DNA from 2 places in the Erwinia magellanica genome. Region 2 is predicted to be linked to the other one. Evidence: predicted binding sites of a transcription regulator. Region 2 holds the regulator's gene; the other holds the start of a gene.

Region 1 (9,140 bases), on a different contig from region 2:
CTGAACCAAAGTCTGGCCGAACTGAACGGGCAAATTAACGTCTCTTTCGAGTTTTTTCCGCCGCGTACCAGTGAAATGGAACAAACTTTATGGAGCTCCATCGATCGCCTCAGCAGCCTGAAACCTAAATTTGTTTCGGTAACCTATGGCGCTAACTCTGGTGAGCGTGACCGGACGCATAGCATCATTAAAGGCATTAAAGATCGCACGGGGCTGGAAGCGGCGCCTCACCTTACCTGTATTGATGCCTCACGCGATGAGCTGCGCACCATAGCTCAGGACTACTGGAATAACGGTATTCGCCATATCGTGGCGCTGCGTGGCGACCTGCCGCCAGGTGCCGGAAAGCCGGAAATGTACGGTGCGGATCTGGTGGGTTTACTGAAAGAAGTGGGTGATTTCGATATCTCTGTAGCGGCATATCCGGAAGTACACCCCGAAGCCAAAAGTGCTCAGGCAGACCTGATCAACCTGAAGCGCAAAATTGATGCCGGAGCCAACCGGGCGATTACCCAGTTTTTCTTTGATGTGGAAAGCTATCTGCGCTTTCGCGACCGTTGTGTGGCGGCAGGCATTGATGTGGAAATCGTGCCGGGTATTCTGCCTGTCTCAAACTTTAAGCAGTTGCAGCGCTTCGCCGCCATGACCAATGTGCGGGTGCCAGGCTGGATGACCAGCATGTTTGCCGGGCTGGATGAAGATCCGGAAACGCGCAAAATGGTTGGCGCTAACGTGGCGATGGATATGGTGAAAATCCTCAGCCGTGAAGGCGTGAAAGACTTCCATTTCTATACCCTGAACCGGGCAGAGATGAGCTACGCTATTTGCCATACGCTGGGTGTAAGGCCTGTCGCCTCGGTTGCCTGAGAAAAAATGCAGAAAAAAGACGCCCTGAGGCGTCTTTTTTTATGGCTGCAATCCGCCTGGCGGATCAAAGACCCGAGGCTCGTGTCCGGATGACCGCCATCCGGACGCTGTGCTTATCCGGTATTACGCATCCCGGCAGCCACGCCCGCTATCGTTACCATCAGCGCCTGTTCCACATCGGCATTAGGTTCTTCGCCTTTTATTTCAAGCTGGCGAGAACGGTGAAGCAGTTCGGCCTGTAGCACGTTCAGCGGGTCCGTATAGACGTTTCGCAGCGCTATTGATTCTGCAATCCACGGCTGATCGGCCATCAAGTGCGCATCATTAGCGATAGTCAGCACCGCTTTAATATCGGAATCAAGCTGCTCCCTGAGCTGTTTCCCCAGAGGCCAGAGCGACGGTTCTACCAGACGCTGGTCATAATATTCCGCCAGCCACAAATCCGCTTTGGAGAACACCATCTCCAGCATACCGAGACGAGTAGAGAAGAATGGCCAGTCGCGGCACATGGTCTCCAGCTGATCCTGATGCCCCGCTTCCATCGCTTTTTGCAGCGCGGCACCGGCGCCCAGCCAGGCGGGCAGCATCAGGCGGTTTTGCGTCCAGGCGAAGATCCACGGAATGGCTCGCAGCGATTCCACGCCGCCACTTGCGCGGCGTTTTGCCGGACGAGAGCCGAGGGGCAGTTTGCCCAGCTCCTGCTCAGGCGTTGCCGAGCGGAAGTAGGGCACGAAATCCTTGTTTTCCCGCACGTAGCCACGGTACATCGCGCAGGAGTCCGCAGAGAGCTGATCCATGATGCCGCACCATTCTGCTTCTGGCTCCGGCGGCGGAAGCAGGTTTGCTTCCAGAATAGCGCCGGTATAGAGCGACAGGCTGCTGATGGTGACTTCCGGCAGGCCGTATTTGAAGCGGATCATCTCACCCTGTTCGGTAACGCGCAGTCCGCCCTTCAGGCTGCCCGGCGGTTGAGAGAGCAGTGCCGCATGGGCAGGTGCGCCGCCACGGCCAATAGAGCCGCCGCGTCCGTGGAACAGCGTCAGCGCGATACCCGCTTTCTCGCAGGTTTTGATTAATGCGTCCTGAGCCTGATACTGCGCCCAGCTTGCCGCCATTACGCCCGCATCTTTTGCCGAGTCGGAATAGCCAATCATCACCATCTGCTTGCCCTGAATGATGCCGCGATACCAGTCAATATTCAGCAGCTGGCTCATCACATCATTGGCATTGTTCAGGTCATCCAGCGTTTCAAACAGCGGCGCAACCGGCATGGTGAACGGAATGCCGGCTTCTTTTAGCAGCAGATGGACAGCCAGCACGTCGGAGGGGACTTTCGCCATAGAAATAACGTAGGCGGCAATCGAGCCTTTCGGTACTTCAGCGGCGACGCGGCAGGTTTCCAGCACTTCACGCGTTTCGGCGCTCGGCTCCCACTGACGTGGCAACAGCGGGCGCTTTGAGTTCAGCTCGCGGAGCAGGAATGCCTGTTTGTCCGCTTCTGACCAGCTTTCGTAATCGCCTAACCCGAGGAAGCGGGTGATTTCAGCGATGGCTTCAGTATGGCGGGTGCTTTCCTGACGGATATCAATACGCACCAGCGGCACGCCAAAGCATTTCACGCGGCGCAGCGTATCCAGCAGCTGCCCGTTGGCGATAATGCCCATGCCACAAGCCTGTAACGACTGATAACAGGTGTAGAGCGGGTCCCACAGCTGGTCATTGGAGATCAGCAGGTCGGCCGGACGCGGCAGACGCTCCCCTTTCAGACGACGCTCCAGGTAAGCCTGGGTGCTCATCAGCTGACCGCGCAGGTTTTTCATGATCTCACGGTAAGGCTCTAATGCTTCCGGATTGCCGCACAGCTCACGAACCTCTGGCGTACATTCCGACATTGAAAGCTCAGAAACCAGCACGGCGATGTCACGCAGGAACAGGTCCGTTGCCTTCCAGCGGCTGAGTTGCAGCACATGGCGGGTGATATCGGCGGTAACATTCGGGTTTCCATCGCGGTCGCCGCCCATCCAGGAGGTAAACTGCACCGGCACAAAGTCTACCGGCAGCTTCACGCCGAAGGAGGCTTCCACCTGCTCATTCAGCTCACGCAGGAAGCCAGGCACGCCCTCCCACAGGCTGTTCTCCACCACGGCAAAACCCCACTTGGCTTCATCGATTGGGGAAGGGCGATATTTACGGATTTCATCGGTATGCCAGGCCTGGGCAACCAGCTGGCGGAGACGGCGCATAATCAGCGATCGGTCATAATCAGAAAGATCGTTGTGATCGAGCTGCTTCAGGCAGCTGTTCACTTCCACCAGCTTGTGGATCAGCGTCCGGCGGGTAATTTCAGTGGGGTGAGCCGTCAGCACCAGCTCCAGTGACAGTGACTCAATCGCTTCACGGATCTGCGCTTCGGTCAGGTTTGGCTGCTGTTTCAGCCGGTCAAAGACCTTGCTGAGCATCTCGGGGTGATGGGCTCCCTCACCTTTAGGGGAGATAGTATGGTACTGCTCGGCAACGTTGGTAAGATTCAGAAACTGGCTGAAGGCACGTGCCACAGGTAGCAACTCATCATTCGACAGGTTTTGCAGCGTTGACAGCAATTCCTTACGATGAGCGTCATTTCCCGCACGGGATGACTTAGAGAGTTTGCGGATGGTTTCCACCCGCTCAAGGATGTTCTCTCCAAGCGCATCCTTTATCGTATCCCCGAGCAGTTTGCCGAGCATACTGACATTACTTCGCATTGCGGAATATTGTTCGTTCATATGATCCCTGACACCCTTCTGTTATGTCACTTTATTTCACCGTTGCCGGCATAACGTTAGCTTTTATCTAGCCACGTTCGTAACCGTTCGTCAAATGACTTAAATCTGACGGCTTCTGCGGCTAAATCACGGGAATTTATGAAATTTAATTACGGCGAAGCGAGATAAGTTATTCTTATCATGAAAGTCGGAACAATTCTGGGGCAAGACGCTGATTCTGTAGTGAAATGCCCCGAATCTTATTTAATGATGGCAGAAATGCTGTACCACCTGGGCGATCAGTTCACGCGTTGGTTTAATAAAGGCGGTATCGATATATTCATCGGGCTGGTGCGCCTGATTGATCGAACCCGGCCCCAGCACCAGCGTCGGACACAACTCGTTAATGAAAGGCGCTTCGGTACAGTAATTGACGATTTCCGTCTCTGTTCCCAGTAATTTTTCCACCACCTGCACCAGCTGATGATTACGCGGACATTCGTATCCCGGAATGGGCGGATGCAGTTCGCTGACGGTCACGCGTCCTGGCCAACGCTCGCTGACGGGAGCCAGCGCCTCATTCAGCAATCCTTCCAGCTCGTTCAGTGACAAACCGGGTAACGGGCGGATATCCATATACATATCGCAGCAGGCGCAGATGCGGTTTGGCGCATCGCCGCCGTTGATGTAACCAAAGTTCATGGTGGGATAGGGGATAGCGAAGCCGTCGTGATGGTAGCGCTCTTTCAGCGTTTTACGCAGGCCCAGCAAATGCGTGATCGATTCATGCATCAGTTCAATGGCGTTCACGCCCCGTGCCGGATCGCTGGAGTGGCCAGACTGCCCCTGAATACGGATAGCCTGAGAGAGATGACCTTTATGGGCGCGCACCGGCTTCAGCGACGTTGGCTCACCGATAATGGCGCAGTCGGGACGAATAGTGGTGTTCTCAGAGAAATATTTCGCTCCCGCCATGGTGGTTTCTTCATCGGCGGTGGCGAGGATATAGAGCGGTTTCTCCAGCTTTGTCACATCAACGTCGCGCAAGGTATCTAAAATAAAGGCGAAGAAGCCTTTCATATCCGCCGTACCCAGTCCATACAGCTTGTTATCGTGCTCCGTCAGCGTAAAGGGATCGCGCGTCCAGCGGCCATCATCAAAAGGCACGGTATCGGTATGGCCTGCTAACAGCAGACCGCCTGCGCCGCTGCCTGTTTTCGCCAGCATATTGAATTTATGACGCGTGCCGGGAACGGACTGAACCTCAACACTGAAGCCAAGGTCACGAAACCAGCCAGCCAGCAAATTGATTAAAGTTTCATTACTCTGATCGATGGCGATGTCGGTTGCGCTGATCGACGGCGTGGCAATCAACTCACGGTAGAGCTCGATAAAAGGCGGTAATTTTGTCTTCACTGTTGACAGTCCTTGCGTTAGGATAGTATCAATATTCATGCAGTAATAGTGAATAAAAATACATTAATGGCGTACGGATGGCAACGTTCCAGAGTCCAGCGCCGCTCGCGTGGGAACCCAGCGTAAACCGCTGCATCCCGAAATTTTGAGACCGAACCGAATAAGGTAGTCAGTCTGATGTTGAACACGCTGATTGTTGGTGCCAGTGGCTATGCTGGTGTAGAGCTTGCGACTTACCTGAATCGTCATCCACAGGTGAACATAACCGCTTTGGCGGTTTCAGCGCAAAGCCCGGATGCAGGAAAATTGCTTTCCGATCTCCATCCGCAGCTGAAAGGCATCCTCGATATGCCACTGATGCCGCTCAGCAGCGCGGCAGAGTATGCGGACAAAGTGGACGTTGTTTTCCTGGCGACCGCGCACGAAGTGAGCCATGACCTTGCGCCAGAGTTTCTCGCCGCGGGTTGCGTGGTATTCGATCTCTCCGCCGCTTTCCGCGTGAACAGCGAAAGCTTCTTCACTGACTATTACGGCTTCCCGCACCAGCATCAGGCATGGCTGGAAAAAGCGGTCTATGGCCTGGCTGAATGGCAGCATGACGAAATTAAAGAAGCCCAGCTGATCGCCGTACCGGGCTGCTATCCAACAGCAGCGCAACTGGCGCTGAAGCCGCTGATCGAAGCGGATTTACTGAATAATGCGCAATGGCCGGTGATCAATGCCACCAGCGGCGTCAGCGGTGCCGGACGCAAAGCGGCCATGGGGACCAGCTTCTGTGAAGTCAGCCTACAGCCTTACGGCATCTTCACCCACCGCCATCAGCCAGAAATTGCTGCGCATCTTGGCGTGCCGGTTATTTTCACCCCGCATCTGGGCAACTTCCCGCGCGGCATCCTGGCGACCACCACCTGTCGGCTGAAGGCAGACGTCACGCGCGAAGATGTGGCTGAGGCCTTCCATAATGCATATCACGATAAGCCGCTGATCCGTCTGTATGACAAAGGTGTGCCGTCAATCAAAGGCGTGGTCGGGCTGCCGTTCTGTGATATCGGCTTTGCCGTACAGGGTGAACACCTGATTGTGGTTTCAGCAGAGGATAACCTGCTGAAAGGGGCGTCATCTCAGGCGGTACAGTGCCTGAATATTCGCTTCGGCTTCCCGGAAACTCAGTCACTTATTTAATCAGCGGATACGATTATGACTAATCCTTTAATTATCAAACTCGGCGGTGTACTGCTGGATAGCGAAGAAGCCCTGGCGCGCCTGTTCGATGCGCTGGCGGCTTACCGCGCCACACACCAGCGTCAGTTGCTGATCGTGCATGGCGGTGGCTGTCTGGTTGACGAGCTGATGAGCAAGCTGTCGCTGCCGGTGAAGAAGAAAAATGGCCTGCGCGTCACCCCAGCCGATCAGATCGATATCATCACGGGTGCGCTGGCAGGCACTGCCAATAAAACGCTGCTTGCCTGGGCAAAAAAACAGGGCATTGAGGCGGTCGGCCTCTGCCTGGGTGATGGCGGCAGCGTCAATGTTGAAGCTTTCGATGAAGAGCTGGGTCACGTCGGGCAGGCCACGCCGGGTTCGCCAGTGCTGATTAACACGCTGCTGACGGCGGGCTTCCTGCCGGTAATCAGCTCCATCGGCATCACTCAGGATGGCAAGTTAATGAACGTCAATGCCGACCAGGCAGCGACCGCGCTGGCCGCCACGCTGGGGGCAGATCTGATCCTGCTCTCCGATGTCAGCGGAATTCTGGATGGCAAAGGCCAGCGCATAGAAGAGATGACCGCCGCTTACGCCGAAAAGCTGATTGCTGAAGGCGTTATCACTGACGGTATGATTGTGAAAGTGCATGCTGCCCTGGACGCGGCCCGTACGCTGGGCCGTCCGGTGGACATCGCCAGCTGGCGCCATGCTGAGCAGCTGCCCACCCTGTTTAACGGCGTGTCGATTGGCACCCGGATCCTCGCTTAACAAAGTATTCAAGGAAAAGACAATGCAAGACAAAAGCATCAAGAAAATCGTACTGGCTTACTCCGGTGGTCTGGATACTTCCGCAATCATTCCGTGGCTGAAAGAGAACTACGGTGGCTGCGAAGTGGTGGCCTTTGTGGCGGACATTGGTCAGGAGCGCGGCGATCTGGAAGGCGTTGAGCAGAAAGCGTTGCAGTCCGGTGCCTCTGAATGTCACGTGGTCGATTTGCGCGAAGAGTTCATCAGCGATTACGTCTACCCCGTTCTGCAAACCGGTGCGCTGTATGAAGGCACTTATCTGCTGGGTACCTCCATGGCGCGTCCAATTATCGCCAAAGCGCAGGTAGAGCTGGCGCTGAAAGTCGGGGCAGACGCCCTGTGCCACGGTGCGACTGGTAAAGGTAATGACCAGGTTCGTTTCGAGACCACCTACACCGCGCTGGCTCCTCAGCTGAAAGTTGTAGCGCCATGGCGTGAATGGGATCTGCGTTCCCGTGAAGCGCTGCTGGACTACCTGAAAGAGCGCAATATTCCGACCACCGCATCGCTGGAAAAGATTTACAGCCGTGACGAAAACGCCTGGCACATCTCCACCGAAGGCGGCGTGCTGGAAAGCCCGTGGAATGCCCCGAATAAAGATTGCTGGGTCTGGACCGTGGATCCGCTGGAAGCGCCGGATCAGCCTGAGCAAGTTACCGTTTCCGTAGAGAAAGGCCGTGTGGTTGCCGTCAACGGCAAAGCACTCAGCCCGTACCAGTGCCTGGAAGCGCTGAACGTGATAGGTGCGAAGCACGGTGTGGGCCGTATCGATATCGTGGAAAACCGTCTGGTGGGCATCAAATCCCGTGGTTGCTACGAAACGCCGGGCGGCACCATTATGGTTAACGCGCTGCGTGCAGTAGAGCAGCTGGTGCTGGATCGCGACAGCTTCAAATGGCGCGAGCAGCTGGGCCATGAGATGTCCTATGTGGTTTACGACGGTCGCTGGTTCGCGCCGCTGCGCAAATCGATCCAGGCTGCGGCTGAATCTCTGGCAGCAGAGGTAAACGGTGAAGTGGTGTTGCAGCTGTATAAAGGCCAGGTGACGGCGATCCAGAAGAAATCAGCTAACAGCCTCTATTCCGAAGAGTTTGCTACCTTCGGCGAAGATGAAGTGTACGATCACCGTCATGCTGGCGGCTTCATCCGTCTGTTCTCGCTCTCTTCACGCATTCGTGCGCTGAACGAAAAGAAGTAATCTGCCGTTAAGGCACTCAGCGCCGGGGAGAGACGAACGCTCCCCAGGCGCTCCGCATTCTATTTCTCACCAAACGAATTAATGGAGCACTGACATGGCACTTTGGGGTGGACGGTTTACTCAGGCAGCAGATCAACGTTTCAAACAGTTTAATGACTCACTGCGCTTCGACTATCGTCTGGCAGAGCAGGATATTGTCGGCTCCGTTGCCTGGTCCAAAGCGCTGGTGACGGTCAATGTTCTGACAGCCGAAGAGCAGCAGCAGCTGGAAAGCGCGCTGAACATCTTGCTGGAAGAGGTGCGGGCTAACCCGCAGCAGATCCTTGCAAGCGATGCGGAAGATATTCACAGTTATGTTGAGGGACGCCTGATTGAGAAAGTTGGCGCACTTGGCAAAAAGCTTCATACCGGCCGCAGCCGTAATGACCAGGTGGCGACCGATCTGAAGCTGTGGTGCAAAGCGCAGGTCAGTGAACTGCTGATCGCCTCTCGTCAGCTGCAACAGGCGCTGGTGGCGACGGCTGAAGCCAATCAGGATGCCGTGATGCCGGGTTATACGCACCTGCAACGTGCCCAGCCGGTGACCTTTGCGCACTGGTGCCTGGCGTATGTGGAGATGCTGGCCCGCGACGAAAGCCGCTTGCAGGATACCCTCAAACGTCTGGACGTCAGCCCGTTAGGCTGTGGCGCCCTGGCCGGTACCGCCTATGAAATCGACCGTGAGCAGCTGGCAGGCTGGTTAGGCTTCGCTTCTGCCACCCGCAACAGCCTGGATACCGTATCTGATCGCGACCACGTGCTGGAACTGCTTTCCGATGCTTCTATCGGCATGGTTCACCTCTCCCGTTTCGCAGAAGATCTGATCTTCTTCAATACCGGCGAATCTGGCTTTGTCGAACTCT
Region 2 (9,140 bases):
CAGGCCCGCCGTCGTGAAAACCATCTTCCCGCGCTCTATCAACAGCTCTTTATGCTGCTGAATATGTTCCCCGGTGACATCGATAAATTCCGTATAGCCCTGACGTTGATCATCGGACATCAACGCCTGCGGGATGCGGATATCCCGGTGAACAGCGACTTGTCGGCTTACCACAAACAGCTGCGACATACCGCCGATCGCGTGATTGCCTCCGGAACCGACTCTAAACGCCAGCACTATTTTGAACGGTTGCTGGCTGAACTGGAGGTCTACCAGGAAAAATTGCGCCATTACGAGGCGCCGCTAAGCGTGACCGAGCCGGTGCAAAGGCTGGCCTTCATGCTGAAAAAATATCAAAACACCCTGATTAAAATTTGATTCAACGCTGATACCCTCTGGTATCAGCGCTTTCCCACTCCGCACTCTCCCGCCTCAACATCTGCCAACTATACTTATTTTTATTATGTTGGTTATTCAATGAGGAGAAGACCATGAGCACCTCCACGCTACAGGACAATGCGCTATTCCAGACCGGTTACTTTGTGGGTGGTCAGTGGCTGCGCGGCACTGCAACCTTCGATGTAGTTAATCCGGCAACCGGCGAGGTTATCGCTCAGGTGGCACGAGCAGGGAAAGCGGAAACGGAACAGGCTATTAATGCAGCGGAGAAAGCCTTCCCTGCCTGGCGCGCAAAAACGGCGAAAGAGCGCAGCGAGATCCTTTATCGCTGGTATCAGCTGATGATTGAAAATAAAACCTGGCTGGGCAAGCTGATGACCGCTGAGCAGGGCAAGCCGGTTAAAGAGGCTGAAGGCGAGGTTGAGTATGCAGCCAGCTTTATTCAGTGGTTTGCTGAACAGGCTAAACGCGCAAATGGTGAAATTATTCCGCCGGCAAAAGCAGGCTCACGCATTCTGGCAACGCGTGAACCTGTAGGCGTGGTGGCGGCCATCACGCCCTGGAATTTCCCGATGGCAATGCTGACCCGTAAGCTGGGGCCAGCGCTGGCCGCAGGCTGTACCGGCATTATTAAACCCGCCAATAACACGCCGCTCTCCGCCTTTGCGCTGCTGGCGCTGGCGCAGAAAGCGGGGGTGCCGGATGGCGTCCTGAACGCTGTCGCGGGGGACACGCACGCTATCAGCGATGCCATTATGGCCAGCAAAGTGGTAAGAAAAATCTCTTTCACCGGCTCTACCGCCGTTGGCAAACTGTTGATGCGTAACGCCGCAGAAACAATGAAAAAAGTGTCGATGGAACTGGGAGGCAATGCACCCTATATCGTTTTTGAGGACGCGGATATCGATGCGGCCGTTAAGGGCGCTATTGCCAATAAATTCCGTAACGCCGGGCAGGTATGCGTCAGCGTAAACCGGTTCTTTATCCACAACAGCGTTTACGACCGCTTTGTCAGCCAGCTGGCCGAGGAGGTAAGCAAGCTCAAAGTGGGTAATGGTATGGAAGAGGGCGTCATTGTCGGGCCGCTGATTGAAGCTTCCGCAGTGGAAAAAGTGGAAGAGCACGTCAAGGATGCTGTAGCCCATGGCGGCAGGATCGTGACCGGCGGGGCACGGCATACGCTGGGCGGTAATTTCTGGCAGCCGACGGTCATTGCTGAAGCCAATGAGACTATGAAGCTCTCACGGGAAGAAACCTTTGGCCCTGTAGCCGCCTGTTTCCGTTTTGATGATGAAGAGGAGGCGATCCGTCGCGCCAATGAGACGGAATTTGGTCTGGCAGCCTATTTCTATACTCAGGATCTACAACGCGTGTTTCGTGTTTCAGCAGCGCTGGAAAGCGGCATGATTGGCATTAACGAATGTGCCGTCTCCACGGAGCTGGCGCCTTTCGGGGGCGTCAAAGAGTCCGGGCTGGGACGTGAAGGTTCGGTTTCAGGCATGGAAGAGTATCTGGAAGTCAAAGCCCTGCATATAGGGGGACTGTAACTCAACGGGCGGGTAACACCGCCCAGATGTGTGCCTCGCGGAGCGGCTAACATGAGAACAGAGTCATTTGATTTTGATGAAATTGTCGATCAGGCGCATTTTTTTCGCCAGTTCAGCCATCGTTTGGCGCTTACCGATTTGACCGTAACGGATTTAGAGGGTTTACGTGAGGTCATGAAGGCAGGCGTGCTCTCTTTTCCGCTGGAGATAATCTTTATCCATCTGGGAAAAGGTCAGAAACCACGCTATGGGGCGTTGATCCAGTTATTTGAAGAAGCTGAAGAGGAGCTGGAGGGGCAGCTCCGCTTCAGCATTCGTTAAAGGCAGTGGCAGGGTAAAAAAGGCCCCGGCAAGCGGGGCCAAAGGGTCGTCATACTGACGAGGAATATCCTGGAGGGGGTTAAAGCGGTGTCGCTTACAGGCATGCTTCGACGACATGCCCGCAAAACCGCTCTTATTTATACAGCTCAGCCGTGGCGTGGTAGTTGCCGTTATTATAGGCCTCAATCACACGGTAATGGCTGGCGCCCTGCTGTTCGGCTTTCTGAGAGAGCGCCTCACGGATAACGGTTGGCGCTCCGTCAATCCCGCTTACGCTTACGGTGCCCATGGATTGCAGATTTTGCTCAGCAGCCTGTTGGTCAGTCACGAGGTTAGCGGCGCTGGCACCGAAAGAGAGGACAGAGGCCAGACTGAGTACAGCGATAGCGAATTTAGTTTTCATTTTTCATGCTCCACAAAGTGTTGAGCGGTAACCGAAAGGGCTGCAAAGCGATTATTATTCTTGGGGTTACCGTATTGTCAGGTTAAAACGGGTCGATCGGGTTCGTTTATTTGTACAGCTCAGCAGTCGCATGGTAATTACCGTTGTTATAAGCCTCTATAACATGGTAAGCGCTGGCGCCCTGGGCATCCGCTTTATCGCTCAGCTTCTGCTTGATGTCCATGGGGGCACCTGCGACGCCGCTGACGGAAATGGTACCTACAGATTGCAGATTTTGCGCCTGATCCGCGTTGACAGATTCAGCTGCAAAAGCACCAAACGACAGGGTGGAAAGCAGGCTTAATGTGGCAATAGTGGTTTTAATGTTCATGGTTTATTCCTCGTAGTCCGTTTTTATCTTTCTGTTTAATGTGATTCTCATCACGAAAAGAAGTATAGATCTAATCACCCGAAAAATTAATAGCATGCTAATAATCTTTTGTTGTGATCCTTTACCCCATTTTCGTCTTTTAATAACTACTGGTTATAAAAGCTGCTGATAATTTCGCCTTTTCTTGTTAAATACATGTAAAAACATAGATATAGGGCAATTTAGCCTTTTGTGCGCTACTTTTTGGTTGATCACACTGTGAGACGAGAGTATCCAGTTTTTATGGCTGCATCTGCGCGGCAGAGGCAGTTCATCATGCTGGAGAAAGCGGGGACAGTTGTCAGCAAAAAGCCAGCAGGTGCTGGCTTTCATGCGAGGATAAAAAGGGGAAGGGTCAGCCAGTAGGTCTGGCTACTGCTTAGAGCTCCTGTTCGAACAGGATCAGGATGGTGTCAATCAGCTTCCTGACCGTAAAGTTTCGCGCAGGGGTAATAAAAATGGTGTCATCTCCGGCGATGGTGCCAAGAATACCTTCAGCTTTACCCAAAGAGTCAAGCATGCGCGCGATGAGCTGAGCCGCCCCCGGACTGGTGTGAATAACTATTAGCGCATCGTTATAGTCGATATCCAGCACAAGATTTTTAAGTGGGCTGGTGGTTGTCGGCACGCCCAGTTCAGCAGGCAGACAATAAACCATCTCCATTTTGGCGTTACGCGTACGCACCGCGCCAAATTTGGTCAGCATACGTGACACTTTAGACTGGTTGATATTGTCAAAACCCTCTTCCTGTAGCGCGGCCACAATTTCGCCCTGAGAGCTGAATTTCTCTTCTTTTAACAAAGCCTTAAAGGCTTTAATCAGATCTTCTTGTTTTGATGGATTACGCATAGGTGTCCGCTAAAATTCGCTGTATATAAGGAAAAGCCCAGAGGCAATAATACATTATTATGCAATTATATGAATTTTTATGCAATGCATAAGCGGGTTAATTGACCGGAGTGCCAGGCGGAGCGGCAGTTTACCAAATATTACGGATGAAAAAAATGCGTTATTCACTGCCAGGCTTGATCGAAAAGTAAACGAATTGTTATTAAAATGATGTTGTTCTGATTAGCGCTAAGGGTGTAATGTAACGCCGAAACATGTTGTCTGCAGACGGCTACGAATAGCGTTTCCCGTAATGCGGTCAATCTCACTCGCTTCAGCGTTTTCAGGCATAACGCCCGAAACCACAGGAAAGCTTTTCACGTTTGACCTTACGGGTCGTCTGTTCTTAACCCGATGGATTCACGGCACATTTCGTACACTTATAAGGAGTTCAGGATGAAAGTTGCAGTTCTCGGCGCAGCCGGCGGTATTGGCCAGGCTCTCGCACTTCTGCTTAAAACCCAGCTTCCGGCGGGTTCAGACCTTTCTCTGTATGACATTGCTCCCGTTACGCCTGGCGTTGCGGTTGACTTAAGCCATATCCCTACAGCTGTTACAATCAAAGGATTCAGCGGCGAAGACGCCAGACCCGCCCTTCAGGGTGCCGATGTGGTACTGATCTCCGCTGGCGTTGCCCGTAAACCGGGTATGGATCGCTCCGACTTGTTCAACGTCAATGCTGGCATTGTGCGTAATCTGATCGAACAAGTCGCCAGCACCTGTCCTGAAGCCTTGATTGGCGTGATCACCAATCCGGTCAACACCACGGTGGCGATTGCCGCCGAAGTGCTGAAAAAAGCCGGCGTTTACGATAAGAACAAGCTGTTTGGTGTCACGACGCTGGACATCATCCGCTCTAACACTTTTGTGGCTGAGCTGAAAGGCAAAAATCCTGCTGAGCTGGATGTCCCTGTTGTCGGCGGGCACTCCGGTGTGACCATCCTTCCGCTGCTCTCTCAGATCCCTGGCGTCAGCTTTACCGAACAGGAAGTCGCTGACCTGACCAAACGCATTCAAAACGCGGGAACGGAAGTAGTGGAAGCGAAAGCTGGCGGGGGATCTGCCACTTTATCGATGGGGCAGGCGGCCGCGAAGTTTGGTCTTTCACTGGTGCGGGCGCTGAACGGTGAGAGCAACGTGGTTGAGTGTGCTTACGTGGAAGGGGATGGCGAACATGCCCGCTTCTTCTCACAGCCGCTGCTGCTGGGTAAAAATGGGGTGGCCGAACGCAAGCCAATCGGTACGCTGAGCGCATTCGAGCAGCAGGCGCTGTCCGGCATGCTTGATACGCTGAAAAAAGATATTACCCTGGGCGAAGAGTTCGTCAAATAAGTGAGCAGAGGGCCAGCCAGCCTGGCCCTCTGTTATTGCACCGCGCTTTCCTGCTAAGTCCCCGGATATTCAAGAACCGTTACAGGCAGCGTCATTTTCCGATCGTTGCGGATAATATCCATATTAATTACCGTACCAGGCCGGATTTCAGCGACCTGATCCATGGTTTCCAGTGCGGAAATTGCCGGTTTATGGTTCACGCTGGTAATCACGTCATTGACCTGCAAGCCCGCTTTAGCGGCTGGCCCACCCTGCGCTACGTTGGTCACTACAATCCCCTGAATATGATCAAGGCCGTTGTTCTGCCCATGCATCTGCGGCACTTCGCGACCACTGATACCTATGAAGCCGCGAATAACGCGTCCATCACGGATCAGTTTATCCATAATTTTTGCCGCCAGCGCAGTAGGGATGGCAAAGCCTATGCCCTCCGGCGTTTCGCCATCGTTGCTTTTATCAAACGACAGGGTATTGATCCCCATCAGTTCCCCCAGCGAGTTGATCAGTGCGCCGCCGGAGTTGCCTTTGTTGATAGAGGCATCGGTTTGCAGGAAGTTCTGGTAGCGCGAAGGGCTTAAGCCCACGCGGCCTGTCGCACTGATTATCCCCTGGGTGACAGTCTGCCCAATGTTGTAGGGGTTGCCGATAGCCATCACCAGATCGCCAATGTGGGCAGTGCGTTTAGGGTTGATAGGGATAACGGGCAGAGCAGAGGCGGTTATTTTCAGCACAGCCAGATCGGTCAGGCTGTCTGACCCCACCAGCATCGCTTCAAAAATACGGCCATCCTGTAACGCAACGATGATCTGATCGGCATCGTTGATCACATGTTTATTGGTGAGAATATATCCCCGGCCATCCATGATCACACCGGAGCCAAGAGTACGGATCTCCAGATTATCCGCAGAGGCATTGGCACTGCGGTTATAGACATTCACCACTGCTGGCGCAGCTCTTCTCACGGCGGAGTTATAGCTGACAGGCGTCTCATCGGCGCTTTCATTCTTATGAGAGAAAAAGTCACTGCCGATCCTCAGCGCTGGCAGGGCAGCCAGCAAGAGACCCGCCACCAGCAGGCCAATAAGCACTGAACGCAAAAGTTTAGGAAACATGGCTTTACAGGGTGAGTGAATCAACTTGGGGAGGATAACATGAGTTAAGCGGACACGCAGGTGTCCGCTTCATGATTTAACGTAAAAGCAGGTAGATGTTCTCATCGCCGCGGATCACATTCAGCGCCAGCAGAGGCGGTTTAGCCTCCAGCAATTTACGCAGTGCTGCCAGATTATCCACTTTCGTCCGGTTAAGACCGACAATGACATCGCCTTTCTGTAAGCCGAACTGCTCGGCCGGAGTGGATTTTTCGACAGCGTCGATAACCACACCTTTGGTGCCGTCCTTCGCAGCGCCGTCACTTAACGTCGCGCCCTGTAGGGCTGGTGTCATCTGCTCGGCGCTGATGGCACTCTGGCTACTGGTATCAAGCTTAACGGTCACCGTCATCGGTTTGCCATCGCGTAGCAGGCCAACCTTCACATCTTTACCTGGCGCGGTGGTTCCGATTTTTACGCGTAGCGCAGCAAAACTCTCCACAGCCTTGTCATCCAGCGTGGTAATGATATCGCCAGATTTAATGCCTGCTTTCGCTGCGGCAGAGCCTGGCAACACTTCGTTGACGAAGGCGCCGCGCTGCACGTCTACGTTGAAAGCTTTCGCCATCTCACCGGTCATCTCGGTGCCCTTGATGCCCAGCTGGCCGCGTTTGACCTCGCCAAATTCAATCAGCTGCTGCGCCAGGTTCATCGCCATATTGCTGGGGATGGCAAACCCAATGCCGATATTGCCGCCAGCAGAGGAGAGGATGGCGGTATTCAGGCCAATCAGCTCACCATTAAGGTTCACCAGCGCACCGCCGGAATTTCCCCGATTAATGGCTGCATCGGTCTGAATAAAGTTTTCCAGTCCTTCCAGATTCAACCCGCTGCGCCCTAATGCAGAAACAATCCCGGAAGTTGCCGTCTGGCCTAATCCAAACGGGTTGCCGATGGCAACGGCAAAATCGCCCACTTTCAGCTGATCAGAATCTGCAATTTTAATTTGCGTCAGCCCTTTTGCGCCGCTGACCTGCACCAGCGCAATATCGGTCTGCTCATCGTGGCCGATCAGTTTGGCATCAAATTCACGTCCGTCGCTTAGCTGTATGCTGATTTTATCTGCGCCATTCACCACATGATTGTTGGTCAGCACGTAGCCTTTTTCAGCATTGATCACCACGCCAGAGGCCAGCCCTTCAAACGGCTGAGGCTGAGCATCACCCTGGACGTTGCCCTGGCCGAAGAAGCGTTTTAACGGCTCCGGGATCTCCTGAGTTTGTGTCTGCGTCCCTTCCACATGCACGCTGACCACTGCCGGCAGCACTTTCTCCAGCATCGGCGCCAGGCTTGGCAACGGTTGCCCTTCCACCTGCGCAGGCAGGGTAGCAAAAGCCTGAGGAGCAAGGGCCAGATTCAAACCAACGCTCAATGCCACTGCGCTTAAAAGTAAGGATTTTTTCTTCATCGTTACGACGCTCTCGCTACCGGTTAATGGGGAAGTTGGAAACACAACTGCCTGGATACAAGCATAAGAAAAGGGCGCGGCGCGCCCTTATAACATGGTTATTTCTGTGCAGCGCGGTCGCCGCGAAGCAATCCTGATGCGCTGTCCGGATAGTCGCGCGGCATCTGGACAGGAACCTGATCGTTATCCGCTTCAGACTCCGTCAGCTGATAAGCAAACGGGTTCTTTTCACCCGGAAGGTTAGGCAGCAGATCGTTCGAACCTTTCGCCATATGCTGATAAAGCTGGCGGTAATCCCGCGCCATGTTATCCAGCAGCTCAGCGCTCTGTGCAAAGTGGCTGGTCAGCTCTTCGCGGTAATCGGAAAGCTCCGCTTTGGTTTTTTCCAGCTCATACTGCATGCTTCGCTGTTCACGAAGCTTCCTGTTACCGAAACGCATTGCCACCGCGCCGATGATTAATCCCACTACCAACCCAATAAGCGCGTATTCCCAGGTCATAATAACTCCCGTGTTGTCGTCGTTGTTCCGTAAGGGCTACTGGCCAACGCCAGTTCACTACCTGCCACTATAACCGCTAATCTGATGGAAGTGGAATCCTGAGGCTGCATCGCTTAGTGTAGAGCGGCCTTTTTTTCGACAATCAAATACCTGGCGCACCGAATTTTTCAGGAAATGTGACTAAATTATGCAAACGCTCTCCCCTTTGACGTTGTACCAGCAGGCACTGGATAAAGGTGAATTTCAGCCTGATGATGTTCAACGTGAAGCAATGACCCGTCTGGACGGGATTTTTCAGGCCCTGACTCAGGTTGAAGCGCCCTCTGCACCCTCCGGCAAGGGGTTATTTGGCAAGCTGAATAAGCTGTTGGGTAAGGGACAAACGGAGACTCAGACACCGGCGCGCGGGCTTTATATGTGGGGCGGCGTTGGGCGGGGAAAAACCTGGCTGATGGATCTATTTTTTCAGTCAATTCCTGGTGAGCGCAAGCAGCGGTTGCATTTCCACCGGTTTATGTTGCGCGTCCATCAGGAACTGACCGAATTACAGGGCCAGAGCGATCCGTTGCAGATCGTTGCCGATCGCTTTAAGAGCGAAACGGATCTGCTCTGCTTTGATGAATTTTTTGTCTCTGACATTACCGATGCGATGCTGTTGGGGACGTTGATGGAGGCGCTGTTTGCCAGAGGAATTACGCTGGTCGCCACCTCCAATATTCCGCCAGACAATCTTTACCGCAACGGTTTGCAGCGTGCCCGCTTCCTGCCCGCTATTGAGATG

The links. Region 2 encodes ArgR, which controls arginine synthesis, uptake and breakdown. Its sites were predicted from a motif close to ANTGAATAAAAATACANT; they were not measured.
Region 1: argC (N-acetyl-gamma-glutamyl-phosphate reductase) is a predicted target of ArgR. The motif match lies at 5,075-5,092, and genes of this name have one in related genera.

The regions. Positions count from the first base shown of each region.
Region 1 covers NZ_JBCHVC010000007.1:9,425-18,564, reverse strand. The annotation lists gene metF (methylenetetrahydrofolate reductase) at 1-867, shown strand, start outside; gene ppc (phosphoenolpyruvate carboxylase) at 981-3,632, opposite strand; gene argE (acetylornithine deacetylase) at 3,876-5,027, opposite strand; gene argC (N-acetyl-gamma-glutamyl-phosphate reductase) at 5,205-6,209, shown strand; gene argB (acetylglutamate kinase) at 6,225-7,001, shown strand; gene AAH450_RS19440 (argininosuccinate synthase) at 7,024-8,238, shown strand; gene argH (argininosuccinate lyase) at 8,333-9,140, shown strand, end outside.
Region 2 covers NZ_JBCHVC010000006.1:129,217-138,356, reverse strand. The annotation lists gene aaeB (p-hydroxybenzoic acid efflux pump subunit AaeB) at 1-378, shown strand, start outside; gene AAH450_RS19245 (NAD-dependent succinate-semialdehyde dehydrogenase) at 492-1,946, shown strand; gene AAH450_RS19240 (barstar family protein) at 1,998-2,267, shown strand; gene yhcN (peroxide/acid stress response protein YhcN) at 2,401-2,670, opposite strand; gene yhcN (peroxide/acid stress response protein YhcN) at 2,777-3,040, opposite strand; gene argR (transcriptional regulator ArgR) at 3,459-3,929, opposite strand; gene mdh (malate dehydrogenase) at 4,365-5,300, shown strand; gene degS (outer membrane-stress sensor serine endopeptidase DegS) at 5,354-6,412, opposite strand; gene degQ (serine endoprotease DegQ) at 6,489-7,859, opposite strand; gene zapG (Z-ring associated protein ZapG) at 7,958-8,359, opposite strand; gene zapE (cell division protein ZapE) at 8,547-9,140, shown strand, end outside.